Phytoactinopolyspora mesophila: one gene and its partner. The protein of the gene in region 1 interacts with the protein of each later gene in a pairwise test. Links are inferred from orthologs where the notes say so. Each region holds a gene or a part of one and is shown in the gene's direction. Other genes may lie near its edges.

Region 1 (14,538 bases):
GCCCGCAGCCTAGGAGCCGACACGCTGGTCATCGCCACCGATGTCGCCCACGCGGTGTTACGTTTCGGCACGCCCGAGGCGGAGGCGCTGGGCACAGTCGATGTCGCGACGATGCGCCGCTATGCCGACGAAGGCCATTTCGCCGGCGGCAGTATGGGGCCGAAGGTCGAGGCATGTTGCCGCTTCGTGGAGCACGGAGGGCAGCGTGCCGTGATCACATCGCTGGACCGTATCGCCGACGCTGTGCGCGACGAAGCTGGCACCGTAGTGGTCGCTGCCGCGGCCACCGCTTAGAGTTCAGCAGGGCTGGTCGGCGATACCTGCCGAAACTAGGCTGCTGTTTGGGCAAGCGTCACCGTCGTGATGCGCCTGGTCGCATCCCTAGGCTCGACGCACCGAATAGTCGTTTGAGCACCGCCGGTCTACGTGGGTCCACACGAGTCACGCGGTGAAGCCGAGGAGGTGTGGCCGGGAATGCCTGAGCCGATCGAAGTCCGCAAAGTTGCTATCAAGCACGTCAGTGACGCCTCTGGGCTGACCGAGCTGATCGATGCCGGTGTCCTCGACGCGGACCGGGTCATCGCCGTCGTCGGCAAGACCGAAGGCAACGGCGGGGTGAACGACTACACCCGGATCATCGCTGATCGGGCGTTCCGCGACGTCCTCGTCGAAAGAGGAACCCGAACCGCGGACGAGGCCAAGCAGGTTCCCATCGTGTGGTCGGGCGGCACCGACGGCATTATCAGCCCGCACGCGACGATCTTCGCGACCGTGCCCGCGGAGCAGGTCGAACCCACTGACGAACCTCGGCTGACCGTCGGATTCGCGATGAGCGACGTCCTGTTGCCCGAGGAGATCGGCCGTATCGGCATGGTCGAGAAGGTCTCCGCGGCCGTCGAGGTCGCGATGAAACGCGCCGGTATCACCGATCCGGCCGACGTCCACTATGTGCAGACCAAGACCCCGCTGCTCACCATCCACACCATCCGCGATGCCAAAGCCCGCGGCAAGACGGTCTGGACCGAGCACACTCACGAGTCGATGGACCTGTCCAACGGTTCTACCGCGCTGGGTGTCGCGGTGGCGCTCGGGGAGATCGAGATGCCTACCGACGCCGACGTCATGCACAACCGTGAGCTGTATTCTGCGGTCGCGTCCTGCTCGTCCGGGGTGGAGCTCGACCAGGCGCAGGTCGTCGTCGTGGGCAACGCGCGCGGCGTCGGCGGCCGCTACCGGATCGGGCATAGTGTCATGAAGGACGCATTGGACGCCGACGGCATCTGGAACGCGATCCGCGACGCCGGCCTCGAGCTGCCGGAGCGGCCCCACCCGAGTGACCTCGACGGCCGGCTCGTCAATGTCTTTCTCAAATGTGAGGCCAGCCAGGACGGCACGGTACGTGGCCGGCGCAACGCGATGCTCGACGATTCCGACGTGCATTGGCACCGCCAGATCAAGGCTGCCGTGGGCGGCGTCTCGGCCGCCGTCACCGGTGATCCCGCGGTGTTCGTCTCGGTCTCGGCAGCACATCAGGGCCCAGAGGGCGGCGGACCGGTCGCTGCCATCGTCGATCTGGGAGACGAGCCGACGGGGTACCGCGGCGAGTAGTCACGGCAGCCGGGCACGGCGTGAGTACACAGACATCCTTGTGAGTTCGGTGACGTAGAGGTCAACTGTTGGCGTTTACGTCACCGAGTGTCGAAAGGGGTGTGGCTGCCAACGAACGGCGGCGTCGCCGGGCGCCTCTTGCCGGTTGGCGAGACGGGCGCGGCAGGTGCGGTGGACCGGTGCGCGGTGCGGCGCGGAGACTGTGAAAGAGTCGTGGCTGTCACCGTGAGGAGGTCTGTATCCAGTGCGTGTTCTGTTTGCCGGTACCCCGGATGTCGCCGTGCCGTCGCTGCGGGCGATCCTGTCCTCGAACCACGACGTGGTGGCGGTGCTGACCCGGCCTGATGCGCGTTCCGGACGCGGCCGCAAGGTCAGCCCCAGCCCGGTGGCGCAGGTCGCGGAGGAGGCCGGCATCGAGGTTCTCAAGCCGGCGAAGCCGCGGGACCCGGAGTTCATCGACCGGCTGAACGCGCTGGCGCCGGACTGCGCGCCGGTGGTCGCCTACGGCGGGTTGATTCCGCGCTCAGCACTCGACGTGCCGACACATGGCTGGGTCAATCTGCACTTCTCGCTGCTGCCGGCTTGGCGTGGGGCCGCTCCGGTGCAACACGCCGTGCTCAACGGTGACGACCTCACCGGCGCGTGTACGTTCCGGCTCGAGGAAGGCCTGGACACCGGGCCGGTGTACGGGCTGGTCACCGAGCAGGTCAGGCCTACGGACACCAGTGGCGACCTGCTGGACCGGCTGGCGCGATCGGGTTCCCAGCTGCTCGTTCACACTCTCGACGGGATCGAGGACGGCAGTCTGCGCCCGGAACCCCAGCCCGCCGACGGTGTCTCCCACGCACCCAAACTCACCGTGGACGACGCCGCCCTCGACTGGACCGTGCCCGCGCTTCGAATCGATCGACTGATCCGGGCGTGCACACCGGCGCCGGGAGCATGGACCACGTTTCGCGGAGAGCGCCTCAAACTCGGGCCCGTCACGATGGAACGCGGCCGGGAACCTATTCCGGCAGGAGAGTTGCTTGTCGAGAAGTCCGGGGTTCGGGTAGGAACCGGAAGCCATCCCGTGGTGCTCGGCGACGTCCAGCCTCAAGGTAAGCGCGCCATGGCGGCTTCGGACTGGGCACGCGGTGTCCGGCCCGAAGCCGGAGAGCGGCTGGGCGCGTGAGCCGGCCGAAACGTCGCGCGGCAGGCGAGCGCCGGGTGAGCGGTTCTCGCCAGGGAGGACGTCGCGACGCCGGCGAGCGCGCGGACCTGGCCCGCACCGTTGCGTTCGACGCGCTGCGCGCGGTGAACGACGACGAAGCCTACGCGAATCTGGTTCTTCCGGAGCTGCTCCGGGAACGCGGCGTCAACGCTCGCGACGCCGCCTTCGCCACTGAACTCACCTACGGCACCTTGCGCTCAACAGGCACGTACGACCAGATCGTGCAGACCTGCGCCGGGCGTTCGCTGGCCGATCTGGATCCACCCGTGATCGACGCGTTGCGCCTCGGGGCTCATCAGCTGTTGTCCACCCGGGTGCCACCACACGCCGCCGTGTCTACCACCGTCGATCTGGTGCGCACCCATGTCCACGAGGGCGCGGCCAAGTTCGCCAACGCGGTGCTGCGGCGCGTGGGCGAGCAGGACCTGGATGGGTGGGCCGAGCAGCTCGCACCGCCTCGCGAAACTGACCTCGCCGGTTACCTCGCCTTCCGGCACGGGCATCCAGCCTGGATAGTCCGCGCCTTCTCCGATGCCCTGCGCGGCGACGCCGAAGCGCTCGAGGCGGCGCTGATCGCCGACAACGAGCCGGCCCCGGTTGCCCTGGCGGTACGGCCCGGGCGTGGCGACGTCGAAGAGCTGGTCAGCGCCGGAGCGCAGCCAGCTAGGTGGTCGCCGTACGGCGCGACCTTGGTCTCGGGCGACCCGGGCAAGCTGGCCGCTGTGCGTGCCGGTCGAGCCGGGGTGCAGGACGAGGGCAGCCAACTGGTGACCGTGGCCCTGAGCCGGGTCGAGATCAGCGGCCCGGACGAGCGCTGGCTCGACATGTGTGCCGGGCCCGGTGGCAAAGCCGCGCTCTTGGCCGGTCTGACGGCCGGTCCCGGCGCCCAGCTGCTGGCCGTCGAGAAACACGAGCACCGCGCCAGACTGGTCGAGCAAGCACTACGCGGTGATCCGGGCGAACACGAGGTGCTCGTCGCCGACGCCACTGACCCGCCGTGGCCCGAAGAAGACTTCGACCGGGTGCTGCTCGACGCGCCGTGCACCGGTCTCGGGGCGTTGCGCCGTCGGCCCGAAGCGCGTTGGCGCAGGCAGTCGGCCGATGTGGGACCGTTGCGCCGGCTGCAGATCTCGTTGCTGGACGCAGGCATCCGGTCGGTCCGCCCGGGAGGCATTGTCGCCTACGTGACGTGCTCGCCGCATCTGGCGGAGACGGTGACCGTCGTCGACGACGTGCTGAAGAGCCGCGGCGATGCGGAGCGGGTGGACGCCCGGCCGTATCTGCCCGGCGTGCCGGATCTGGGCGACGGCCCGGACGTTCAGTTGTGGCCGCACGTGCACGGTACCGATGCGATGTACCTGGCGCTGCTACGCCGGAAGTGACGTCGCGGCGGGGCAATTGAACGCGGATCTACCGGCGCGCGGATTCAGAGGTCGATGAGGCTGGCCGGTGTGATGGTGATCGGAAAGGGCCGGTCCAGGCTGAGCGATTCAGCGCCCTGGGCTCGTCCAGCGTCGGTGTACGCGCCGTCGACCAGGTTGTACGTCTCGATGGACGGTTCCGCCGGGTCGACGACCCAGTACGAGGACACGCCCGCGTCGGCGTACTTGGAGAACTTCAGCACCCGGTCCTTGCGCCGCGTGCTTGGGGAGAGCACCTCGACAGCGAGGGCGAGTGGTCGGCTGATGTTCTTCTCTCCGATATTCGATCGATCGACCACGAGCACGTCTGGCTGGAGCGAGGTGTGCCGATCGGGCTGCCAATCGAGCGGTGCGACTAGAGCCTTCAGATGCTTCGGGCACACGGCCCGAAGTTGCGCGCAGAGTTCACTGACCACCTCTTGATGGACCGGGGCCGGTGCTGGGCTCACTATCAACATCCCGTCGACGAGCTCGTACTGCAGGCCGTCGTCGGGTAGGTGTTCGAGGTCGTCGACCGTCCAGTCGTCCGACACACGGGGCATCACCGCCATAGCTGTCATTGTGCCTCCCCAAGGGGTTGATCGCACAAGCATGACAGCGATCAAGGGTCCAGATCGGGTTGGCCACAGGCCGATCTCGATGAATACGGGGCGCGCTGACCGCGTCCCTGACCGTTGTGGAGAGAGTGAGCATCTACGCTGGGTGCTCGTGGGAATCCAGATCGCTCCGAGCATCTTGTCCGCTGACTTCGCCAACCTCGAAACCGAGATACAGCGCATTCACACCGCGGATCTTGTCCATGTCGATGTCATGGACAACCACTTCGTGCCGAACCTGACGCTCGGGCTTCCGGTGGTCGAGGCCATCCTGAAGCGCACCAGCCTGCCCGTGGACTGCCACCTGATGATCGAAGACCCAGACCGCTGGGCTCCGGCTTTCGCGGAGGTGGGCGCCCACAACGTGACGTTCCACGCGGAGGCGGCCGCCGCCCCGATCCGGTTGGCCCGCGAGATTCGCAAACAGGGGGCGCGGGCGGGGGTCGGGCTCAAGCCGGCGACGCCGGTGGAACCGTTCGAGGACCTGCTGGCCGAGATCGACATGCTGCTGGTCATGACCGTCGAACCAGGATTCGGTGGGCAGGCCTTCCTCGACATGTGCCTGCCGAAAATCCGTCGGGCTCGGGACATGGTCAGCCGGTCGGGGCTGGACATCTGGATCCAGGTCGACGGCGGAGTATCCAAAGACACGATCGAACGCTGTGCCGACGCGGGCGCCGACGTGTTCGTTGCCGGCTCGGCCGTCTACGGCGCCGACGACGCCGCGGCGGCCGTTGACGAACTTCGGGAGCTGGCGACAGCCGCTGCTCATCAGTGACGTGGGAATCGTCACGGTCTACCGGGAACATCCTCGCGATATCGGCGGTTACACTGCCAACAGAGAACCACGCGTGCTCCGGGGTCGGTGAAACTCCGAACCGGCGGTGATAGTCCGCGACCCGGTCGCTGTCTCGACGAGGCGGCCGGTTGATCCGGTGAAATTCCGGAACCGACGGTTAAAGTCCGGATGGGAGGCAGTGCGCGAGGACATCTCGGTGAAGCGGTATTCGCCAGGCGAGTCCGCGGAGTCGACCGATGTCCGGTTTGTCGCTTTGGCGACCCTCGCCCCGGAGCATGCTCGGCAGTCGAGCAAGGAGGAGCTCCGGTGGCTAACCACACCGAGAACGCGGCTATGCGCCGTGCTATCGAGCTGTCTTCACGCTCGCAGGACACCACGCCCCCCAACCCGGACGTGGGCTGCGTCATCCTGGACGCGGACGGCAATGTCGCCGGTGAGGGCTGGCATCAGCGCCCCGGTGGTCCGCACGCCGAAGTCGTTGCCCTGCGTGCCGCCGGGGATCGTGCCCGGGGCGGCACCGCCGTCGTCACGCTCGAACCATGTGCTCACTCGGGACGCACTGGGCCCTGTGCAACTGCCCTCGCCGACGCCGGAATCGCCCGCGTGGTCTTCGCCGTCTCCGATCCCAATCCCGTCGCGGCCGGCGGAGCGTCAGCCCTGCGTGCACACGGCCTGGACGTCGAGTCCGGTGTGCTGGCCGACGAAGCGGCGGCGGTCAACACGCGCTGGCTCACGCCGTACCGCACCGGACGTCCGTTCGTCGTGTGGAAGTACGCCGCGACGCTGGATGGGCGCAGCGCCGCCGCGGACGGCACCAGCCGCTGGATCACCGGTCCGCAAGCGCGCGCCGAGGTGCACCGGCTGCGGGCGGCCGTCGACACGATCGTGGCCGGAGTCGGGACCGTCGTCGCCGACGACCCCCAGCTCACCGCCCGCGACGGCGAGGCCCTGCTGCCCTACGACACACAGCCGTTGCGCGTGGTCGTCGACTCGACGGGCCGGACGCCGGCATCGGCCCGGGTCAGGGATGCGAGCGCACCCACCTGGATAGCCACCGCCGACGAGGTCGGCGCCACGGTGGACGGCGGCGTCAACCTGTCGAAGCTCGTGACCGCGCTGTTCGATCGAGGACAGCGCTACCTGTTGCTGGAAGGGGGACCCACGTTGGCTGGTGCATTCTGGCGCGCAGGCTTGATCGACCGCGTGATCGGCTACGTGGCGCCGACGCTGCTCGGTGCCGGACCGAATGCGCTCGCCGAAGCGGGTGTCGACACCATCAACGCCGCGATTCGCCTTGAGCTGACCGATGTGGCCACCGTGGGCCGCGACCTCCGGCTGGTCGCCGTCCCGCGCTCCGATACCACCGCCGTCGACGTCGACGGCAACGAACCGCACACCGGTGCTGTGCTGCACGTCAGCACCAGCCAGGAGGGTTGAATAGATGTTCACCGGAATCGTCGAGGAGCTCGGCACCGTCGTCAAGCTCGAATCCACCGAAGAGTCGGCCCAGCTGACGTTGCGTGGCCCGCTCGTGACGTCCGACGCCGTCCATGGGGCGTCGATCGCCGTGAACGGCGTGTGTCTCACCGTCATCGATGTGGACGCGGGTTCGTTCACCGTCGACGTCATGCCCGAAACGCTGCACCGCTCGGCGCTGGGCCGGTTGCGGCCCGACGATCCGGTGAACCTCGAACGTGCCGTCAAGGCCAGCGACCGCCTGGGCGGGCACATCGTGCAGGGTCACGTCGACGCGGTCGGTGTGGTGCGGAGCAGAACACCGGGGGACCGGTGGGACGTCGTGCGCTTCGCCCTGCCGGAGGCCGTGAGCCGGTACGTCGTCGAGAAAGGTTCGATCGCCGTCGACGGCGTTTCACTGACGGTGTCCGGCGTCGGCTCCGACTGGTTCGAGGTCAGTCTGATCCCCACGACGCTGGAGCTGACCACCCTCGGCTCCCGGGAGCCGGGTCATGAGGTCAATCTCGAAGTCGATGTCATCGCCAAGTACGTCGAACGTCTCGTTGAAGGGCAGCAGCATGGGTGAAGCGATCCAGCTCGACTCGGTCGAGCGTGCGATCAAGGAGATCGCCGCGGGGCGGGCCGTCGTCGTCGTGGACGATGAAGACCGGGAGAACGAGGGCGACCTCATCTTCGCGGCTGCCCGGGCCACCCCGGAACTGATGGGTTTCACGATCCGGTACTCGTCGGGTGTGATCTGTGTGCCGATGATCGGCTCGGAACTCGACCGCCTCAAACTGCCGCCGATGACGGCCGTGAACGAGGACCGCAAGGGGACCGCATACGCGGTCTCGGTGGATGCCCGGCACGGCGTCAGCACCGGTATCTCCGCATCGGACCGAGCGCACACCGCGAAGGTGCTGGCCGATTCGGCCACGGAAGCGTACGAGCTCACCCGGCCCGGCCACGTGTTCCCGTTGCGGGCCAAGGAGGGCGGGGTGCTGCGCCGCGCCGGGCACACCGAGGCCGGCGTGGATCTGGCCCGGCTCGCCGGGTTCTCCCCGGCGGCGGTGCTCTGCGAGGTGGTGCACGACGACGGCTCGATGATGCGGGCCCCGGCGCTGCGCGAGTTCGCCGACGAGCACGGCCTCGCGATGATCTCCATCGCCGACCTGATCCGGTACCGGCAGCGCACCGAGCGCCAGGTCGAACGGATCGCCACCACGCGGCTGCCCACGATGCACGGAGACTTCCGCGCCTACGGCTATCGCGACCTGGTGGGCGGCGGTGAGCATCTGGCGCTGGTCAAGGGGGAGCTCTCCGGCGACGACCCGGTGCTCGCCCGGATCCATTCCGAGTGCCTGACCGGTGATGCGTTCGGCTCGCTGCGCTGTGATTGCGGCCCGCAGCTGCAAGCGGCTCTTGCCGCGGTGGCGAAGGCTGGCCGCGGCGTCGTCGTCTATCTGCGCGGCCACGAGGGACGGGGGATCGGCCTGGCGCACAAGCTGCAGGCCTACGAGCTGCAGGACAACGGCCATGACACGGTCGATGCCAACATCGAGCTCGGTCTGCCGGCCGATGCCCGCGACTACGGCGTCGGTGCACAGATCCTGGCCGATCTCGGCGTCCGGTCTCTGGCCTTGATGACGAACAATCCGGCCAAGCTGACCGGGATCGAGGGCTACGGGCTGGACGTCGCCGAGCGCGTCGGGCTGCCGGTCACCCCACAGCCGGAGAACCTCCGCTACCTGCGCACCAAGCGGGACCGGCTCGGGCATGACCTGCCGGGGTTGGATGGCCAGCCGGCGGCCGACATCGAACAGGGCGGCTCGGACGTCGAGCTGTCCGCGACGGATGAATTGGAAGGAAACCTGACGTGAGCGGAGAAGGCGCACCGGCACTGAGCCTGGACGGACGTGGACTGCGAGTGGCGGTTGTCGCGGCACAGTGGCATCAGAAGGTGATGGACGGACTGGTCGACGGCGCGCTGTCGGCTTTGAAGGAAGCCGGCGTGGCGGAGCCGTCGCTGGTCCGGGTCCCGGGGTCGTTCGAGTTGCCGGTGGCGGCGGCGCACTGCGCGCGTGCCGGATACGACGCCGTCGTCGCCCTGGGCGTGGTGATCCGTGGCGGCACACCGCACTTCGAGTACGTCTGCCAGGCGGCCACCGACGGGTTGACGCGGGTTTCCGTCGACACCGGTGTTCCGGTGGGCTTCGGGGTGCTGACCTGTGACACCGAGGAACAGGCGTTGGACCGCTCGGGCCTGGAGGGTTCCAAGGAGGACAAGGGCCGCGAGGCCGCGCAGGCCGCCGTCGCCACCGCCCTCACCCTCCGCCCCCTCTCCCCATGATCATGAACACCTCTTGACCAATACGGTCAACTAGTGTTCATGATCATGGGGAAGGGTCGCGTAGGATAAGCGCACGTGAAGAGCTTCGAAGGCCTGTGGGCCGAATTGTCCGCCAAGGTGGAGTCCGATGCGCCCGGTTCGGGCACGGTGCAGGCGGTGCATCAGGGCGTCCATCATGTGGGCAAGAAGGTCGTCGAGGAAGCCGCCGAAGCGTGGATGGCCGCCGAGCATGAGAGTGCCGAGCGTGCCGCCGAAGAGATCTCGCAGCTCCTGTACCACGTCCAGGTGCTGATGCTGGCTCGCGGCCTCACCCTCGACGACGTCTACGCGAAGCTCTAGCGCTCTGTGCTCTGACACGGACGCTGGTCAACCACGGACCCAGAGAGACAAACTCACATGAATACCCTGCGTATAGCTGTGCCCAACAAAGGATCGCTGGCCGAGCCAGCGGCCGAGATGCTCCGCGAGGCCGGATACCGGCAGCGCCAGGACGGCGGCCGGGAGCTGGTCCTGAGCGATCCGGAGAACAACGTCGAGTTCTTCTTCCTGCGCCCGCGCGACATCGCGGTATATGTCGGATCCGGGACCCTCGATGTGGGTATCACCGGGCGTGACCTGCTGCTCGACTCACACGCGCCGGCCCGCGAGTTGCTCCCGCTCGGCTTCGCCGGCTCGACGTTCCGGTTCGCCGCCAGGCCGGGAACGGCCGACCAGCTCGCCGATTTCAACGGCAAACGGGTGGCGACGTCGTATGCCGGTCTGCTCGACTCGTATCTCCGCGATCGCGGTATCGACGCTGAGGTGATCAAGCTCGACGGTGCGGTGGAGACGGCGGTTCAACTCGGTGTCGCCGACATCATCGCCGACGTCGTCGAAACCGGAACGACGTTGCGTCAGGCCGGCCTGGAGCTGGTCGGCGAGCCGATCCTGAAGTCCGAGGCGGTGCTGGTCACCCGTGCCGACGGTGACTCCGCGCCGGGCACCGAGCAGTTGCTGCGCCGTCTCAAGGGTGTGCTGGTGGCGCGTCGCTACGTCATGATGGACTACGACATCCGGGCCGAGCGGGTCGAGGAAGCCAGCGAGCTGACGCCCGGCCTCGAGTCGCCGACGGTCTCACCACTGCACCGCGAAGGTTGGGTGGCGGTGCGCTCGATGGTACCGAGGGACCAAGCGCAGCGAGTGATGGACGAGCTGTGGGAGATCGGTGCCCGGGCCATCCTGGTCACCGACATCCTCGCCTGCCGCATCTGACCCGCCCGGTGGGTATCACAGCGCAGTGACCGCGTCTCCGACGTTCAATGTGCCGGGGCCGTCGGGGATGAGGCTCACCGCGAACCAGACCTTGCCGTCCCACCGGCGGTAGCGAGCGAGTGTGCGTAGCGGCTCTTTGCCCTTGACGAGGGTGTCCGGGTCGATGGTGGTCAACACACACCGGTCGCACGGCTTGGCCACCCGGAATTCGACGTCGCCGATTCGGACGCGTGACCATTGGTCTTCGGCGAACGGCTCGTCGTTCTCGACGACGACGTTCGGCCGGAACCTGCGCATGTCCAGTGGTTCAGGCGGCTCTTCCCCGCGTTCGGCAGCTCCGGCGGCGATCCAGTCGTTGAGCTGGCGCAGCGACGCGGTGGTGGCGAGGAGCACGGGGTAGCCGTCGGCGAAGCTGACCCGGTCTTCGAGCTTCCCGAATTCGGGATCGACCGGCCGCCGGGTGGGATCGTCCAGCCATACCAGCCGGACGTCGTGGTCGATCAGCGTGCTGAACCAACGGTCGGCAGCTGGGCTCGGGTGCGTTGCCTTGAGTTCGCTGCGCCACACCTTGACCGGGATCAGTTCGGCGTCGCCGGTGGCATCGACGTCGAGCGGTTCGGCGTGTGGTCCGTGCAGTCGCACCTGTCCGGGTCCGCCCGGCTCGGCGGTCACGCTGAGCAGCGGCGGAAAGGCGCGCGCGGTGACCACGGCGCCGTCCTCGCCCACCAGCATCCAACGCCGGTCATCGACCGGACCCCACGGCTCGACCGCCAAGGAGCTGGCCGGACGACCCTGGGTGGATTTGATCGGGTAGATGCTGAGATGTGTCACCTGCATACGGACAGCATTACATGAAGGTTTTTCCGTCTCCCCGGTATGTCGGCGCGGTGTCCATCAGCCGCTCGCCACGGACGAGATGGTAGCTGTCGAACCGCTCGGCGAGCTCGCCTGCCTTCGCGTGCCGGAACCAGACGAGATCGCCGATGGCCAGGCTGGCCGCGGTGGCTCCCCGTAGCGGCGTCTGAGTCTGCCCGGCGCCCTCATGTCGTGCGAGTCGCAAGCCGTCGGGCAGCCAGGGGGTGGGCAGCTGGTGCTCGCCCGCTGTTCCGCTGGCGACGTATCCGCCACCGGCGACGGTGACCACCGAGGCACTGGGCCTGCGGACCACGGGCAATGCGAAGAACGCCGCCGGGCGGGGCATGAATCCGTCGGCTATGTCTGTTTGCATCGGCCCGAGAAGCGCCGACCCCGCGGAGAGTTCGGTGACACACGATTCATCGGCGGTTCTCGTGATGGACACGCTCCCGCCGGCGTTGACGAACTCGAGGTCGGCCACGTTGCGTACCGCCTCGACGGCTGCGGCGCGGCGGGCGGTCAGGCGCTGTTCGCCGCGCTTCTGGATCAGTCTGGCCAGCCTGCGGCGGATGCGGCCACGCTTGGCGCGCCAGAGATCGTCGGCCGGCTGCGACTCGTAGGCCATCAAACCCACGAGCCGGAAGCCCGGTCGCGAAGCGACGGCCCTGGCCAGTCGCGCGACGTCGTCGGGTTTGCGGAGCGGAGAACGACGAGCCCCGAAGCGCAGACGCCCGCGCAACGCCTGCCACGAGCAGTCGAGATCGAGACAGACCCGGAGCTCGGCGCGGGCTTCAGGTGCCGCGACGGCATCGACCAGGTCCAGGTGCGCGACGTCGTCGACCATGATCGTCACCCTGGCAGCCAGATGTTCATCGCTGACCAGTCGCGAGATGGCCCGGCGGTCGGCACTCGGATAGGCGACCAGCGCGTCGTCGCAGATCCCGGTGCCGGCCAGCCAGATCGCCTCGGAGAGCGTGTAGGAAAGCACGCCCTGGTAGCCATCACGGCCGAGGATGTCGCGCAGCAACGCCCGGTTGCGGATCGCGGCGCTGACGACCCGTATCGGTTTGCCCTTGGCATGGCGAACCAGGTCCGCCGCGTTGGCGTCCCAGGCGTCCATGTCGATCGCCGCCAGCGGCACATCGCAGCCCGCAGTAGCCGAGTTCAGCTGATGGCGCAGGTCAGCGCGGGAACTGGTGATGGACGGCTGGAGCTCCTCCGGCGCGGAACCGGACTCAGGTGGCGCCGGGTCCCGCCGGGGTGCCGGCGGGGGAGGCGGTGTTGTCTCGTCTGCAAGCTTGATCTCCACCAGGAATGCTTATCAGACGAACGCTGTCCAGGTCACTACGAGATCACCGATTCGCGGGGCAATGTGCCGGATATGACGAATCCACCCGCCCACCCTCGGTGATCGTCAGTGGGTTGTGGTTGCTGGGTGGGCCATTTTCGCCCGGTTTGCGCCGCCGGGAGCAACCACAACCCACTGACGATCACCGGGAGGGGAGCTGCCGGGTTCGTACGGTTAGCCTTGATCTTTATGTCGAGAACTCTCATGCTGTTGCGGCACGCGAAATCAGCCTGGCCCGACGACGTCCCGGATCACGAACGGCCGCTGACCGGCCGGGGCCGGCGCGACGCCGAGCAGGTCGGTCGCTGGCTGTACGAGAACTCGCTGTCGCCTGAGTTCGCGTTGGTCTCGAGCGCGCAACGCACCCGCGAGACCTACGAGCGGCTGGCGGCCCAGCTCGACGCACCGCCCAAGCTGAGCGTGACCGACAGCGCCTACGCCGCCGGGGCGGGCGATCTGCTGGACTTGGTGCGCGGTGTCTCGTTCGACGTCAACCGGGCCATCCTGATCGCGCACAATCCGGGTGTGGGGACGTTGGCCAATCTGCTCGACGACGAATCCAGCGACGTGCCGGAGCGCACACACATGCGCCTGGAATACCGCACCGCCGCCTGCGCCGTGTTCGAGGTGGACGGGAGCTGGGCGGAGATCGATCCGGGCTCGGCGCGGCTCGTCGCCTTCAGCGTGCCGCGGGGCTGATCGTCGTCGTGATTCCGGTGATCATTGGCGGTTGACCACCGGATTCGGTGGTCAACCGCCAATGATCAAGGGGTTGGGACCGGAGGTGCAGGCGTGGTGTAACCGTCGGCGGCGTCGGCTGCCTCGACATCGGCGCGGCTGATCCCGAGCAGGTACAACACGGCGTCGAGATACGGCACGTTCACGGCGGTGTCCGCGGCGTCGCGCACGACGGGTTTGGCATTGAACGCCACGCCGAGTCCGGCGGCGGCGATCATGTCGAGGTCGTTGGCGCCGTCGCCGATGGCGATGGTCTGCGACAGCGGCACGTCGGCATCGGCAGCGAAGCGGCGCAGCGCGTCGGCTTTGCCGGCCCGGTCAAGCGTGGGTCCGACGAGGCGTCCGGTGAGCCTTCCGTCGACGATCTCCAGCGTGTTCGCCGCGGCGAAGTCGAGTCCGAGGTCAGCGGCCAGGGAGTCGGTGATCTGGCTGAAACCGCCGCTGACGATGCCGCAGCGGTAGTCGAGCCGTTTAAGGGTGCGTACGAGGGTCCGGGCGCCGGGGGTGAACTGGACTTCGTCCCGGACGTCGTCGAGCACGGACTCCGGCAGCCCGGCCAGCAGTTCGACGCGGGCCCGCAACGAGTCGCCGAAGTCGAGCTCCCCGCGCATGGCCGCCTCGGTGACTTCGGCCACCTGATCCAGCACGCCCGCGCGGGCGGCGAGCATCTCCACCACCTCACCTTGGATCAGGGTGGAGTCGACATCCATGACGACGAGCCGCTTGGCGCGACGGATCAGGCCGGAAGGCTGTACGGCGACGTCGACACCGGCGGCGAGTGCCTCGGCGGTGAGCAGCGTCTTGAGTCGCTCGGGATCGGCGCCGGAGACCTCGAACTCGATGGAGGTCACCGGGTAGGACGCCAGCCGCAGGATGCGGTCGATGTTGGCGCCGGCACCGGCCA
Region 2 (14,608 bases), on another replicon or contig:
GTCGACGCGCTCTCGTATTTGCAGGTGCGCGCGTTGCGGACGCTGCGCCGGGGCGAGGACACGGAGACTGCCGACGAAGCAGCCAGCCGCCGGCTGTTGCAGATCAGCGTCAACGGCGTCGCCGCGGGGCTGCAGAACACCGGTTGAGCGCGCCCGCCTACGCCGTGATCATGAGCAGATTTCCGCACCGCCGCGCAGTGATCGTGAGAGAGTTTGTGTCGCTATGGTGACCCGAATGCGCACACGATCATCGCGGATTAGGGCGGAAATCTGCTCATGATCACCGAGCGTAGGTAGCTAGGAGAAGCCATGTGGCAGGTGCGGCGGGTCGAGGAGACGGGCTCCACCAATGTCGACGTCGCGGAACTCGCGCGTTCCGGCGCCGCCGAAGGCACCGCCGTCGTCGCCGGATACCAGCGCACCGGCCGGGGACGGCTGGACCGTACCTGGGAGGCCCCGCCCGGATCCAGCCTCGCGGTGTCCTTCCTGCTCCGTCCTCGCGACGTGCCAGTCGAGCGGTGGCCGTGGCTGCCGCTGCTGGTCGGGGTCGCCGCGGTTGACGCGGTGGTCGGGCTCACCGGCGTGGGGGCGAAGCTCAAATGGCCCAACGACGTCCTGGTCGACGAGCGCAAACTGGCCGGCATCCTGGTCGAACGGGTCGACACGCCGCAGGGTGCTGCCGCTGTTGCCGGGATCGGCCTGAATGTCACGCAGCGGCGTGACCAGCTGCCGCCGACCGCGACATCACTGTTTCTCGAGGGCGCGGCCGGCATTCAACCGGCGGAGATGCTGGAAGCGCTCGGCGATCGGCTCGCCGAACGTTATGCCGAGTGGCACGATCACCGTGGCGATCCCGCTGCCGGGATCGCCCCGGCATATCGGCAGCGTTGCGCCACCCTCGGTCGTCAGGTGCGCGTAGAGTTTCCTGGTTCCGACGCCGCCGAGGGCGTCGCGGCAGACATCGACGACACCGGGCGTCTGGTCTTGCAGACGGGCACCGAGCGGCGGGTGATAGGCGCCGGCGACATTGTGCACCTGCGCCCCGTGTAAGAGCCCCTGGTTGTGTCAGGATGCGCGTATGGCCTTTCCGCAGAAGCACCTCAGCGAAGGTGAGATCGTCGAGCACCACCTGCGTACACACGTCAAGGCACTATTAGTCCCGGTCGCGGTGCTGCTCGTGACCGGCGCGGCCGTGGGGTTCGGCCTCGGCATCCTGCCCGACGACGACACCACGGGCCCCACCGTCGGGCGGTGGGCATTGGTCATCGTCGGTGTGTTCGTCATTCTCTACTGGTCGCTGCGGCCGTTCCTTACGTGGCTGACCACGACGTTCACCGTCACCAACTTCCGGCTCATCACCCGTGCCGGCATTATCCGGCGCACCGGCCGGAACATCCCGCTGCGCCGGATCAACGACGCGGCATTCGAGCAGGGGCTGCTCGACCGGATCTTGCGGTGCGGCACGCTCATTGTGTCGGCCGCGAGTGAGGAAGGCCAGATCAAGTTGCACGACGTCCCACGTGTTCACAGTGTGCAGCTGCGGTTGAGCGAGCTGGTGTCCGAAGCGCATGACGCCAGCTGGTCCCGGGACGAGGCGGAGCCAGGCGGGGAGACCGATCATCCGTGACCCGAGATCGGCTCACCCCGGACGACATGGAACGGCTGCTTCTGGGCGCGTCGCGCAGGTACACGCGTGAACAGGTAGCTGAGGCTGTCGGGCTGACCGTGGCCGAGGTCGACAAGTACTGGCGGGCGCTGGGCTTTCCCGACGTCGGCGGCGAGGCCGCTTTCACCGTGTGGGATCTGGAAGCGCTGCGTGCCGTCGTCGATCTGGTGGAGTCCAAGGTGGTGAACGACGCCACCGCGGTGCAGATGGTCCGCGCGCTGGGCCGGATGACCGGACGGCTGGCCGAGTGGCACGTAGAGACGCTCGCCGAGATCATCGAGGAGTCGGTGGCCAACGGTGAGAGCCGGCACAGCAGGCTCGGCTCGGCGTACCGGATGGCTCAGCAATTGCTACCGGAGTTCGAACGGCTGCTGATCTATGCCTGGCGACGCAAGCTCGCGTCGTCGGTGAACCGGCTGATGGCCATCGCTGAGATGGGCGAGGCTCCGCTGCTGGCCGCCCCCGCCTCGGTCGGCTTTGCCGACCTGGTGTCTTTCACCCGGTTGTCGCGCGGACTGAGCGTCGAGGCGCTCGGCAAGCTCGTCGAAGAGTTCGAGGCGACCACGAACGACGTCATCTTCGGTCAAGGCGGCCGGGTGGTCAAAACGCTTGGCGATGAAGTCGTCTTCGTTGCGGACGACGCGCGCATAGCGGCGAACATCGGCTGCCAGCTGGTGGAACAGATCGGCCTCAACCCCGCGTTGCCGGATATCCGCGTCGGCATCGCCACCGGACCGGTGGTGGCCCGGCTGGGCGACGTGTTCGGCACTCCGACCAACCTCGCGGCTCGCTTGACCACGGTGGCCGAACGGAACTCCGTCCTCGTCGACATGGCCACCGCGATGGCATTGGAGAACGAGCCCAGCGTTGCGCTGCGCGCCCTGCCGCCGACGATGGTGCGCGGCCTCGGCGCCGTAGAGGTCTACAGCGTCAGCCCTCGTCCCTGACGGATATGGCGGCTCAGTCGGATGGAGCCACTTCTTGCCCAGCAGACTCGGTCGGAGGGGCTTCGCCGTCGACCTCCCTCGCTGATGCCCACCACACCATGAAGAGACTCCATCCGACTGAGCCGGTCAGTCGTCGGGCATCGCTGACCAGTTGAACGTGATGTGTGCGGTGCTACGCCCTCCGGCGGACGAACCGGCTCGTGGGCGGACGGACAACGTCAGGTAGCCGATCTCGGCGGAGGCGATCAATGGGTGCGGGCGTTCGCCGGTGGCGAGGATCTGGCTGGTCCGCTCGATGTAGTCGTCGGTGAGTGTGCCGCGGTGCTCGCCAAGCTGCGCGGCCAGTTCACTCAAGAACGCGCTCGCCTCGTCCACCGTCTCGAAGGTAAACATCAGGTTGGCCCGCGCCGGCGGGGCCGTGCGGGTAGTCAGGCCCTGTGGGCGTGCCGAACCAGCACGCGGCTCCACGACCAGCCGGTACGGCTCGAGATCCAGCTCGACGCCGTCGGGCAGCAAGACATGGGCGTGGATTACCCGGGATGCTTCGTCGTCGGCCGCGACCGATACCCCGGTGCTGTCCTCGCTGATCCCCACGGCCTCACGGGTCGGCGGAGTCCGCAGATCCAGCTCGTGCCGATCGGTTCTGACCACGTCGAAGGCGTAGTCGCCGCTGCGGTCGTCGTCGTTCATACATGCTCCCAAGAGGATGATCAGCAGGAGTGCCGAAGCAGCCCATCGGCTGCGGCGCGCGCGAATCTGGCGAGTGGGCATCCGGTGGTCCGTGGCTACCAAGGCAGGCGGGGAAAGAGAAAATCGATGGGGGAGGGAAAGCTCGGGTCGAAGCCCGGGACGTCGGGAAGCGAAATCCCGATCGGCGGACCGTCGAGAATCCAGCCGAGCGGCGGGAAACGTTCCTTCATACGCTGTTCGTCGATGCGCGGACCCACCGGTGACGAGATGATGTCGTTGGTGCGCTCACGGTCGTCGCGCCATAGATCGAGGAATGCGGGCAAGGTGTCTTGCTGGATCAGATCCCATCGGTCCTCGAAGTGCGCGATGTTCCCGGACCAGTCGAAGACCTCCGGATAACTCTTGGCGCCAGGAATGGACGGGGCGCCGATCCAGGTCATGAACTGGGTGACCACCGGGCCGCTCGGGAATCGGTTGTACATGTCCTGGTAGTAGTCGTCGATGATGTCGCGCTGCTCCCGGAGCAGCAGCGCTTCATTGCCCTGTTCGACGAGGGCGGGGTCGCCCGAGCTGATGTCTTCCCAGGCGTTGTACACATCCTGGTCGATGATGCCGGCCGCGCGCATTTCCTCGACCGCTTCGATGCCGCCACTGAGGTAGGCCTCGTGAACGGGCGCCAGGTCGAAGAAGATGTCCTTCTGCATTTGCAGAAACGTGGTTTCGTAGTACGCGAGTTCCTGATCGGTCATGTCGGCGGCTTCTGCGAGGAGTGTTCCCGAGATCCTGCTCCAGAACGGTGTGGCGGGAAGGAAGGAGCTCAGAGCAGCCCTGCCGCGAACCCGTTGAGCGATGTCCCGGAACTCGGCCAGATCGAAGAAGCCGGCAGCGAAGGACGGCCCGATCATGTTCGCCATACCGGCCCAGATCAGGTCGTTGTCCTCACCGTAGACCTCGGCGTAGTACACATAGACCCGCTCGATGATGTCGGCCTGCGCGTCGGCGCCGAGTGAAGGGTCCCACTCGTCCGGATCAATGCCGGCGCGCTCGAGCGCGCGTCGATCCCAATAGTCCTGCAGCGCTTCGGCATAGTCGGCCGGTGGGATCTCGGCCTCGCGGGCCAGTTCCAGCAGGTGCTCCAGCTGGTCGAGCTCCATCTCGGCGTGGTTGCTCAGCTCTCTTTCGAGGTCGGCCAGCTCGATATGGTCAGCGAGGTCGTACTGGGCGGCAATCTGCGGCCAGTTCGACGGCAGGTTGTCGTCGCCGCGCACGATGGCCGCGGCCGTGCGCAGCCGGCCGGCCAGCCCGTTGGCCCACTGCTGGTCCTGCCAGGTGCTGAGCATGCGCCACCGCACTCGAAGCGACCACGCCGTGGATCGTGCGTCACCGATCGCTTCCGACAGGTCCTCCAACCGGCGAGCGAGTTCATCGGCTCCGTCCGGATCGATCGCTACCTTGCCCATGCTTGGCCGTCCCGGTTGATCATGCCACGATGCGGTCCGTCTTGAGCTTATCGGCAAGAACGGTATCCAGATACGATCCCTGGCATGGACGAAGCCGAGCGGCTCCGGGAACTGGCCGATGATGTCGACGAACTTGTCGTGCCGGTGGAGCGTGAACTCTCGAGCCAGCTGGAGAACGGCGATTTCGCCGGGAGGCTGGCCGACGAGGCAGAGGGTATCGTGCAGACCATGAGCCAGCGGCTGAGTTCCCTGGCGGAAAACCTGCGGATCATCGCTGACGAGCGTGACGAGGAAGATTGAGGAGGTGTGCCGTGGCCTGCGCTCCGACTCCGCGGAACGGCACTCACCCAGCGGGCATGCCGATCGGCGTCCCGTCCGGGCTACCCCTTAAGCTTCCAGGAGTAACAGCGCCGTGACGACGTCGTCACCATCGCGCCTTGCGTGCCCCGCGGGCACCCAGACATCCCCGACATCAGGAGAAAGACGTGGCCACGATTGAAGCGATCGGAGCCCGCGAGATTCTCGACTCGCGCGGCAACCCCACTATCGAGGTCGAGGTCGCACTCGACGATGGCACGCTCTCGCGAGCCGCTGTCCCGTCCGGTGCCTCCACTGGCCAGTTCGAGGCGGTCGAGCTGCGCGACGGCGACAAACAGCGCTATCTCGGCAAGGGGGTCGAGAAGGCGGTTGTGGCCGTCATGGACGATCTGGCTCCGCAGCTTCTCGGATTCGACGCCAGCGACCAGCGGCTCGTCGACCAGGAGATGAACGATCTCGACGGCACCCCGAACAAGGCCAAGTACGGGGCCAATGCGATCTTGGGCGTGTCTCTTGCCATCGCCAAGGCCGCCGCCAAGTCTGCCGATCTGCCGCTCTTCAGGTACCTGGGCGGCCCCAACGCGCATCTGTTGCCGGTGCCGATGATGAACATCCTCAACGGTGGTGCGCACGCGGACAGCAACGTTGACATCCAAGAGTTCATGATCGCGCCTATCGGTGCCGAGACATTCCGGGACGCACTGCAGTGGGGTGCCGAGGTCTACCACGCGCTGAAGAAGGTGCTGAAGGAGAAGGGCCTGGCGACCGGCCTCGGCGACGAAGGCGGTTTCGCGCCCGACCTGCCAAGCAACCGCGCTGCGCTCGATCTGATCCTGCAAGCCATCGAACAGGCCGGATTCACCGCCGGTTCGCAGGTGGCGCTCGCTCTCGACGTCGCCGCCACGGAGTTCTTCAGCGAGAGCGGCTACACCTTCGAGGGCGAGTCGAAGTCCGCCGAGCAGATGAGCGAGTACTACGGCCAGCTTGTCGCTGACTACCCGCTCGTCTCCATCGAGGACCCGCTGGCAGAAGACGACTGGAGCGGTTGGGTGACCTTGAACGAGGCGCTCGGCGGCCGGGTGCAGATCGTTGGTGACGACCTGTTCGTCACCAACCCGGAGCGGTTGAGCCGGGGCATCAGCGACGGAGCCGCCAATGCCCTGCTGGTCAAGGTCAACCAGATCGGCACGCTGACAGAGACGCTTGATGCGGTCGCCATGGCTACCCGGGCCGGCTACGCGAGCATGATCAGCCACCGTTCCGGTGAGACCGAGGACACCACCATCGCCGACATCGCGGTGGCCACCAATGCGGGGCAGATCAAGACCGGGGCGCCGGCTCGCTCCGAGCGGGTCGCCAAGTACAACCAGTTGCTGCGGATCGAAGAAGAGCTCGACGACGCCGCGCGTTACGCCGGTTCTGCGGCTTTCCCGCGGTTTAATAAGTAGCTGTGCCTGGTTCTCGTCGTTCTCCCGGCGCTCGCCCCGCGGGCAGCGCCGGGACGAAGCGGCGCCCGGCCACCCGGACCACCCGTGGCGGGCCGCGGCCGGGCCGGGAAACGGTGCGGCGGCGAGCAGGTGTCGAGAGTTCCGGCGACGAGAACCGCATCGGCCCACCGCCGCCACCGCCGCCCCGGCCGCGAGCACCCGGTGGCAAACCGTCGATCACGGGACGGGCGGCGGTCCTGACCCTGGTGCTAGCTGTCCTTCTCGTGTCGTATGCCTATCCGTTACGGACGTGGTATGAGCAACACAACGAGCGCAGCGCGTTGGAGCAGGAAGCGGTCGAGCTGCGAGAACAGGTCGAGCAGTTGGAGGTCGAGCTCGAACTCTGGGACGACCCCGCCTATGTGGCCATCCAGGCCCGTGAGCGCCTTGGTTTCGTGATGCCGGGGGAACAGGGCTACGTGGTGGTTCACCCCGGCGACGACGAAGAGGACGATCCAGGACCCGAAGGGCTTCCCCCGGCCGGGGACGGCGCATGGCATGAGCGGCTGTGGAGCTCCCTGCAGGCGGCCGACGACATTCCCGACGAGGACCTACCGTGAGTGCGGGGTTTGGGCGTCGGGGGCAAAAAGCCACCGCCCTCGCCCGCGAAACGCTCGTTCCTCGCGTTTCGATGCCCAGCCGCACCATGGGCGGCGGCTTTTGCCCCCCACGCCCGCACGACGCGAGAGGGCCAGCCTGGTGACGTTGTCGACTCTGACCACTGAGGACTCCGACATCCTGCGGGAGCAGTTGGGACGTCCGCTGCGCGGCGTGCGGGCGGTGGCCCACCGGTGCGGCTCCGGGCACCCAACCGTGGTCGAGACCGAGCCCCGGCTGCCCGACGGCACCCCGTTTCCGACGCTCTTCTATTTGACCTGCCCGCGGGCGGTTGCGGCCGCGTCGACACTCGAGTCGGTGAGCGTGATGACCGAGATGGCTGGGCTACTGGCCGCGGACGCCGAACTGGCGGAGGCATACCGGGCCGCGCATGACGACTACCTGGCCAGGCGTGAGCACATCGGGCACGTCGAGGAGATCGCCGGCGTGTCGGGCGGCGGAATGCCGTCCCGAGTGAAATGCCTGCACGTGCTGGCCGCGCACAGTCTCGCGGTGGGCCCCGGCGTCAACCCCCTGGGCGACCTGACCCTGGAGCGGATGGCCACCCTCGACAAGCCCTGGACAGCCGAGACATGCACCTGGCGTCCGGCATGAGGCGGGTGGCGGCGCTCGATTGCGGTACCAATTCGATCCGGTTGCTGGTCACCGAACTCGATCCCGGCGACGGCGGCCAGCATGATCTGGACCGGCAGATGCGGATCGTCCGGCTCGGGCAGGACGTGGATCGCACCGGTCGGTTGGGGGAGCAGGCGTTGGAGCGCACCATCGTCGCCTTGCGCGAGTACGTCCAGGTCATCGACGACTGGGGAGTCGAGAAGGTCCGGATGGTCGCCACAAGCGCCACCCGCGATGCCGCGAACGCCGACGTGTTCGTCGAAGGTGTCCGGTCGGTGCTGGGTGTCGATCCCGAGGTCGTGTCGGGTGATGAGGAGGCCTGGCTGTCGTTCACCGGAGCGACCCGTGACCTGGGCTCCGAAGTGCCCGGTCCTTATCTTGTCGTCGACATCGGCGGGGGCTCGACGGAGTTCGTGCACGGAACCGAAGAGCCGGAGGCGGCGCGCAGCGTCGACATCGGCTCGGTCCGGCTCACCGAGCGTTGTTTCGCCGACGATCCGCCCACCTCGGAGCAGGTGGCGCGAGCCCGCGCCGATATCGATGCCGCCCTCGACGACGTCGCCGAGACCGTCCCGCTGCGGGGCGCGTCCAGCCTGATCGGACTGGCCGGGTCGGTGACCACCGTCGGCGCCATTCACCTGGGCCTTTCCGCCTATGATCGGGACGCCATTCACCATGCGCGGGTGCCGGTGCGTGGCGTCGCGGAGATCAGCGATCGGCTGCTGGCCGCGTCGCACGACGAGCGTGCCGCCATTCCGGTGATTCACCCTGGCCGGGTTGACGTGATCGCCGCCGGTGCGCTGATCCTGCGCTGCGTCGCGGAGCGGGCCGGGGTGGAGGAAGTGGTGCTGAGTGAGCACGACATCCTCGACGGCATCGCCTGGAGCCTTGTCACCACCTGAGCTCAAGACACCAGGGCGGAGCGGCAAAGATGGTTGAGGGATAGGTGCGGCTCTGGCTACACCTATCCCTCAGCCATGTGCCGACCATGAGGGTCCGGTTCGGGACACTACCGGGGTGCGCCGCGTACCGCCGGAATCAGGTCGATGTCGGCCCGATCGACGAACATCATCCGATGGCCCAGCTGGATCTGCACGTACTCCATGTCGCCGCTGATCAGCGTCCAGTCGCCGGGTGAGGAACCGTCGTACGTCGTCGCACGGTAATACTCGCCCTGCAACGCCGGACCCGTGGCATAGCGCTCACCCGCGGAGATCGTGTACTGCAGCGGCACGATGGGCTGGACCGGTACGCCGTCCGGATAGGCATCCGGCTCGGGATAGGCACGCCCGTAGACCGGAATCTCGTCGAGGCCCGCTTTCGGGGTGGCGACGAAGCCCTTGGACCACACAGCGGCCCGGTTCTCCGGCGGGTTGTAGAACCACGCCTTCTGGCTGAGGTACCAGATCGCGGTCCAGTCGCCCTCGTGGTCTGCGATGGCGAAGGTTTGTCCGCCTGAGGCTCGCGCTCCGTGATCGGAGATGTGCATCGTGGCCGGAGTGCCGTCCGGGCGCAGCGCGATGTCGTTGACCAGCGGAGCGTCGTGACTCGGCTCGGTGTGCAGAATCACCGCTGACGAGCCACGCGCCGGGCACGGCACCCCGGCTTCCTCGCAGCCGGTGAACGCTGGTTGGTTGGTGGCGAAGTCGGGGTCGATCGTGACCAGGCCCGTGCGAGGCGTTCCGGTCGACCGGAATGGCGCGCCCATCAGGTCGAAGTAGTGCGACCAGTCCCAGTACGGCCCCGGGTCCCAGTGCATCCCGCGGACGAAGTCGGGCGTGATTCCCGGGATGTTGTCGTGACCGATGATGTGGTGCCGGTCCAGCGGGATGTCGAACTTCTTGGCGAGGTAGCGGACCAGCTTGGCCGACGTCCGGTACATGGCTTCGGTGTACCAGGTGCCTTGCGCGGCGAAGCCTTCGTGCTCGAGGCCGATCGATTTAGCGTTGACGAACCAGTTGCCGGCATGCCAGCCCACGTTCGTCGATTCGAGATGCTGGGCGATATGCCCATCCGACGAGCGCAGTGTGTAGTGCCAGCTAACCCAGTTCTTGTCCTGGGCGAGGCGGACTGTCGAGTCGAAGTAGCCCTCGGCGTCATGGATGACGATGTACTCGATCTTCTGCTGCTCGGGACGATCGCCGAGGTCATGGTTGCCATAGCTGTTGATGTTGGTACCGTCCCCGCGTAGCTCGTACGGCGCGGGCAGCCATTCACAGGAGATATCAGGCGGGCATTCGATCTCGTCCGGGCGGTCGACGTTGCGCAAGCCCAGCTCAGCCAGGGTAGATCGGTCCGGGGTGAGTTCAAGGTTCGCGGCGAGGGTGACGAGTTCGCCGTCGTCGGTGATGCGCTGGGCGCCTTCGCGAATCGTCGCGTAGACCTCGTCGGCGAAGAAACTAGCGGCGTCGACGGTTTCCGCTCCGCTGTACCGCGCGACGGCGCCGTACCAATCGGCCGGATCAGCCGACGTTCCGGTCGATCCGCCGAGCTCCTCCTGGTAGTACGCGAGCAGCGCCGCGCCGCCTCGGATGTTTGCCATCGGGTCGGCCCGTAGAGCGGCTTCGGCCTCGCCGGTGAGTGTGGCCGCGGTGCCGAGGGTCCGCAGCGCGTCGTCGTCCGGTGGAGGAACGTCGGGATGGGCGATGCTCAGCGTGTCACGAGAGTCGTCGCCGCGTGGATCCTTGCCGTCGCCGTGGTGGTGATCGCCGTGGGGCAGGCTGGCCACGTACTCGGCGTCGGTCAGGTGCATCGGGCCGTACCCGCTGCTCGTGCTAGGCGAGCCGGCATTGCTGTTCCAGCGGGACTGCAGATAGGAAACCCCCAGCAGCACAGCCTCGGGAACGCCGAACTCGCCCGCAGCCGCGGCGAACTGCTGTTGGCGGGTTTCGGTAGGCGATGGAGCATCGTCCGAACTTGCCGCCCCGATCGGAGAGACGGCAAGGGGAACCAACATGGCGATGCCGACGGCGCCGGCACCGATCCGGGTACGTCGGCGAGAGATAGACGGGGGACGCATCTGGACCTCCAGGCGTGATCTGGTCGCCGCCGTCGCCGGGTGACGGTGCGTACACAGTGAGTCACATGAGAGATCATCCTGCCGGACATGAAAATTTGGCGTCAATAGGAAGCAAGAAAGCTCGTCTGTCGAAAATTCTTCGCGAATCACGCGGTTAGCGTGCCGCCGCGCGGCTCGACGGGTGCTCCGGCAGATCAGGTACCGGGTGGGGAATCGTTCGCCGCGCCGCCGGGAGGGCAGAATCGGGCGGGTACGGTCTGAAGATTCGTGGAGGCGATGTGGAACTACCCCATCCCGTGACGGGCACAGCTTTTGCCAGCCCGGTGCCGCCAGGTCAGGGCTGGCCGGACGACCTGGCCGCTGGTGACACGCCGGTGGCCTGCTCCGCCTCCGACGTCGCGGCACTAGCGGCTGACGCGTCGTTGGACCAGGTGACTGCCTGCTCTTCGGTCTGCCGCGCCTGCGCGCGGCTCGTGCAATGGCGTGAAGATGTCGCCTCCACCAAGCGGCACTCGTTCGCCGGGGAGCCGTACTGGGGCCGGCCGACGCCGGGCTGGGGCGACCCGGAAGCCGGCGTCCTGATCGTGGGCCTGGCGCCGGCGGCGAACGGAGGCAATCGCACCGGCCGGATCTTCACCGGCGACCGTAGCGGCGATTGGCTCTTCGCCGCATTGCACCGGACCGGCTTCGCCAACCAGCCGACGTCGGAGCATGCGGGTGATGGACTGCGGCTGGCCGGCGTCCGTGTGGTCGCCACGGTCCGGTGCGCGCCGCCGGACAACAAGCCGACCCCGGCTGAGCGGGACGCGTGCTCTGCATGGCTCGACCGGGAAGTGGGCTTGCTGCTGCCTTCCGTGCGGGCCGTCGTGGCGCTGGGGTCCTACGCCTGGACGGCTGCGCTGACGACGCTCGGACGCCTCGGCGTGAGCATCCCACGTCCCCGGCCGAAATTCGGTCACGGCGCTGAGGTCGTGTTGCCGCGAGTGGTGGGCGCGGTGACGCTGATCGGGTCGTACCACCCCAGCCAGCAGAACACATTCACCGGCAAGCTCACCGAGCAGATGCTCGACGACGTATTCACTCGCGCGGCCGCGGTGGCGGGCGAGTGATCAGGCCGTTGCCGCGCCGTCGATGACGAGGTCATGCCCCACGACGTAGGACGCCTCGTCGGAGGCCACCCACAGGACAGCGGAGGTGACCTCGTCCACGGTGGCGATCCGGCCTATCGGCTGTTGGTCCTGGAACCGCGCCGCACGATCGGCATCGGTCTCGCCGGGCAACAGGGACATGGGGGCTTCCACCGGCCCAGGGCTGACGACGTTGATGCGCACGCCGTCGCGGATGTACTCGAGAGCCGCGGTCCGGCTCAACACGCCCACAGCCGCTTTGGACGCGGCGTACGCGCCAAATCCGGGTAGCCGCATGTGCGCGCCGATGTTGGAGCCGATGTTGACGATGACGCCGCCTCCGGCAGCGCGCATCACCGGGATCTGATGCTTCATGGCGAGAAAGACGCCGGTGGTGTTCACGTCGAGCACCCGGTGCCATTCCTGCTCGGGCAGCTCTGTCACCGTTCCGACCGCCAGGACGCCGGCGTTGTTGACCGCGATGTCCAACTGGCCGAACCGCTGAATGACATCGTCGACGAGCTGGCCGACGTCCGTGGACCGGGTGACATCCGCGGTGATGGCCACCGCTCGGCCACCGTGAGTCTCCACCTGTTTGACCGTGTGCCCGAGCGTCTCCGGGTTTCGGCCGGAGACCACCACCTCGGCGCCGGCGCGGGCGAACGCCAAGGCTGTGGCCCGGCCGACGCCGGATCCGCCACCGGTCACGAGCACGATCTTGTCCCGATACTTCATGGTTGCTTCTTTCTCTCGAAGGTGAATCTGACAGCGAGGGCGATGACGACGAAAGCCAACGCGGTGGCGGCCATCGCGGCGGCGTAGCCGGACGTGGTCGCCTGGACAGCGTCATGCCCGGAGCGCAGCAGGCCGTGCGTGCGGTTACTGGCCAAAGCCAATAGCAGTGCGAGCCCGACGGTCGGGCCGATCTCCATCGCGGTGTTGACCAGGCCACCGGCGACTCCGCGGCGTTCTTGTGCGACTCCGCCCAGGGCGGCGACGGTTGCGCCGGCGAAGGCGAGTCCGGCACCGATCGGGAAGATGATCAACGCCGCCAGGATCACGCCGCTGTACGGCGAGTCGACGTTGATCCGGCTCAGTAGAGCCATTGAGGCGGCAGCCAGCAGTGATCCGAGCACGGTGATGTGGCGGGCGCCGAACCGGCCGGCAAGTCGCGCGCTGATCGGGCCCATGGCAATGACGAGCAGCAACGGGAGGAAAGCGGCGCTCGTCGTTGTTGCGCTCCGGCCTTGAATCTGCTGAAGGTAGAGACTGAGCAGGAAGGTCGACGTCGTGCTTGCCGCGGCGGTCAGCCAGATGACGAGCAGCGCGACGCCGCGCGTTCGGTCGGCGATCATCGCGATCGGCAAGAGCGGATCCGCGCTGCGGGCCTGGCGGATCAGGAAACCGGTCAGCGTGACAGCACCGGCCGCCACGAGCGCGGGTGCGGATTCCAGCACTCCGTAGCTGAACATCAGCAGTCCGGTGGTGGCCAGTGTGCCGTCGACCACGCCGAGCCTGGAGGTGGCGTGTGGGTGAATTCGGGGCAGGTGCCGCGCACCGGCTGCGGCGACGACGGCGATCAAAGCCGGCACGAAGAACGTCCACCGCCACGATGCGACGGTGGTGATCAGGCCGGAGGCGACAGTTCCGGTGACAGCGCCGGTGACGGACAGCGTTCCCCACACGGCAAGTGCGCGGTTGCGGCGGTGCTGGTCCGGATAGAGGCGCATCATGAGGCCGATCGCTGCGGGAGCGGCCAGCGCGGCACCGATACCTTGAGTGAACCTCGCGCCGAGCACCATCAGGTACTCGGCGGAGAATCCGCCGATGACAGAGCTGGTGCCGAAGATCGACATGCCGCTGATGAACATCCGGTTGGCGCCCAGCCGGTCGGCGAGCCGCCCGCCAACGAGCAGCAGCCCACCGAATGCTAGCCCGTATGCGGCGCTGAGCAGTGCCAACTCGGACGGTGATATGGCGAACTCGCGCTGGATCGCTGGCAGCGGCACCACGATGAGGGTGATGGCGGCTATCAGCCCAACCTGTGTGGCGCCGAGCACAGCAAACGGCAACGCAGTTTTTGACTGAACGGTCCAATAAGAGGTCACGCTTAGGCTCCTGTTGCGGCAGGTGTCGGTGGATCAGCGCAGGATCGCGAGAGCCTGATCGGCTGCGTCTCGATGCCAGTTCGGCGGCATCGCGCCCTTGCTGGTGACGCGGACCCCCTGCAGGAAGACCAGAAGGAAGCGCGCCAGCGCGCGCGGATCGGAGTCGGCGGCGATCTCGCCCTGGGCGCGCGCCCGGGTCAAGGCTGACGTCAGGGCAGCCTCGAGGGTGTTCCAGGAGCTTTCGACGAATCTCGCGACCTGTTCGTCGCCCGGAACCATCTCGGTGGCGGCATTGACCACCATGCACCCCCGCCGGCGGCGGTCCTCTGCGGCTTCCGCGATATACGTCTCCACCAGCGTCCGCACGGCCGGCAAGGCGGGCCCGGGCTGCGAGAGCAGCTCGATCAGGCTGGGGTCGCGGGTCTCCAGGTACCGGTTGAGCGCTTGCAGGTAGAGATCGTGTTTGCTGCCGAACGTGGCGTAGATGCTGGCCCGGCCGATGCCCAGATGCTCGACCAGGTCGGTCATGGAGGTCGCCTCGTAGCCGTTCTCC

What was found.
Region 2: the proteins of rpe (region 1) and eno interact in binary tests that used the Escherichia coli proteins (3 or more experiments, as listed by UniProt). The link is inferred for Phytoactinopolyspora mesophila from one-to-one orthologs.

The regions. Positions count from the first base shown.
Region 1 is NZ_WLZY01000001.1:209,676-224,213, forward strand. The notes cover bases 3,905-6,783. They hold rpe (ribulose-phosphate 3-epimerase), read left to right. Parts: upstream 3,905-4,950; coding sequence 4,951-5,616; downstream 5,617-6,783. Other genes in these bases: F7O44_RS00895 (transcription antitermination factor NusB), read left to right, coding at 3,905-4,203; F7O44_RS00900 (Uma2 family endonuclease), read right to left, coding at 4,248-4,802; ribD (bifunctional diaminohydroxyphosphoribosylaminopyrimidine deaminase/5-amino-6-(5-phosphoribosylamino)uracil reductase RibD), read left to right, coding at 5,971-6,783. Also shown: F7O44_RS00880 (carbamate kinase), read left to right, coding at 1-294; bar (barbiturase), read left to right, coding at 475-1,608; fmt (methionyl-tRNA formyltransferase), read left to right, coding at 1,853-2,782; more of F7O44_RS00895, read left to right, coding at 2,818-3,904; more of ribD, read left to right, coding at 6,784-7,074; F7O44_RS00915 (riboflavin synthase), read left to right, coding at 7,079-7,678; F7O44_RS00920 (bifunctional 3,4-dihydroxy-2-butanone-4-phosphate synthase/GTP cyclohydrolase II), read left to right, coding at 7,671-8,972; ribH (6,7-dimethyl-8-ribityllumazine synthase), read left to right, coding at 8,969-9,442; F7O44_RS00930 (phosphoribosyl-ATP diphosphatase), read left to right, coding at 9,518-9,781; hisG (ATP phosphoribosyltransferase), read left to right, coding at 9,839-10,693; F7O44_RS00940 (MOSC domain-containing protein), read right to left, coding at 10,709-11,530; F7O44_RS00945 (alanine racemase), read right to left, coding at 11,541-12,749; F7O44_RS00950 (SixA phosphatase family protein), read left to right, coding at 13,086-13,595; phosphoserine phosphatase SerB, read right to left, coding at 13,661-14,538. UniProt on the Escherichia coli protein: Catalyzes the reversible epimerization of D-ribulose 5-phosphate to D-xylulose 5-phosphate.
Region 2 is NZ_WLZY01000009.1:51,439-66,046, reverse strand. The notes cover bases 4,440-7,388. They hold eno (phosphopyruvate hydratase), read left to right. Parts: upstream 4,440-5,248; coding sequence 5,249-6,529; downstream 6,530-7,388. Other genes in these bases: F7O44_RS22825 (DUF501 domain-containing protein), read left to right, coding at 7,265-7,388; F7O44_RS32060 (septum formation initiator family protein), read left to right, coding at 6,532-7,128; F7O44_RS22840 (hypothetical protein), read left to right, coding at 4,848-5,063; F7O44_RS22845 (hypothetical protein), read right to left, coding at 4,440-4,763. In the rest of the region: F7O44_RS22870 (phosphoenolpyruvate carboxylase), read left to right, coding at 1-147; F7O44_RS22865 (biotin--[acetyl-CoA-carboxylase] ligase), read left to right, coding at 310-1,050; F7O44_RS22860 (PH domain-containing protein), read left to right, coding at 1,079-1,627; F7O44_RS32065 (adenylate/guanylate cyclase domain-containing protein), read left to right, coding at 1,624-2,613; F7O44_RS22850 (hypothetical protein), read right to left, coding at 2,740-3,303; more of F7O44_RS22845, read right to left, coding at 3,399-4,439; more of F7O44_RS22825, read left to right, coding at 7,389-7,780; F7O44_RS22820 (Ppx/GppA phosphatase family protein), read left to right, coding at 7,777-8,703; F7O44_RS22815 (N-acetylmuramoyl-L-alanine amidase), read right to left, coding at 8,811-10,820; F7O44_RS22810 (uracil-DNA glycosylase family protein), read left to right, coding at 11,099-11,929; F7O44_RS22805 (SDR family NAD(P)-dependent oxidoreductase), read right to left, coding at 11,930-12,682; F7O44_RS22800 (MFS transporter), read right to left, coding at 12,679-14,055; F7O44_RS22795 (TetR/AcrR family transcriptional regulator), read right to left, coding at 14,089-14,608. UniProt on the Escherichia coli protein: Catalyzes the reversible conversion of 2-phosphoglycerate (2-PG) into phosphoenolpyruvate (PEP). It is essential for the degradation of carbohydrates via glycolysis.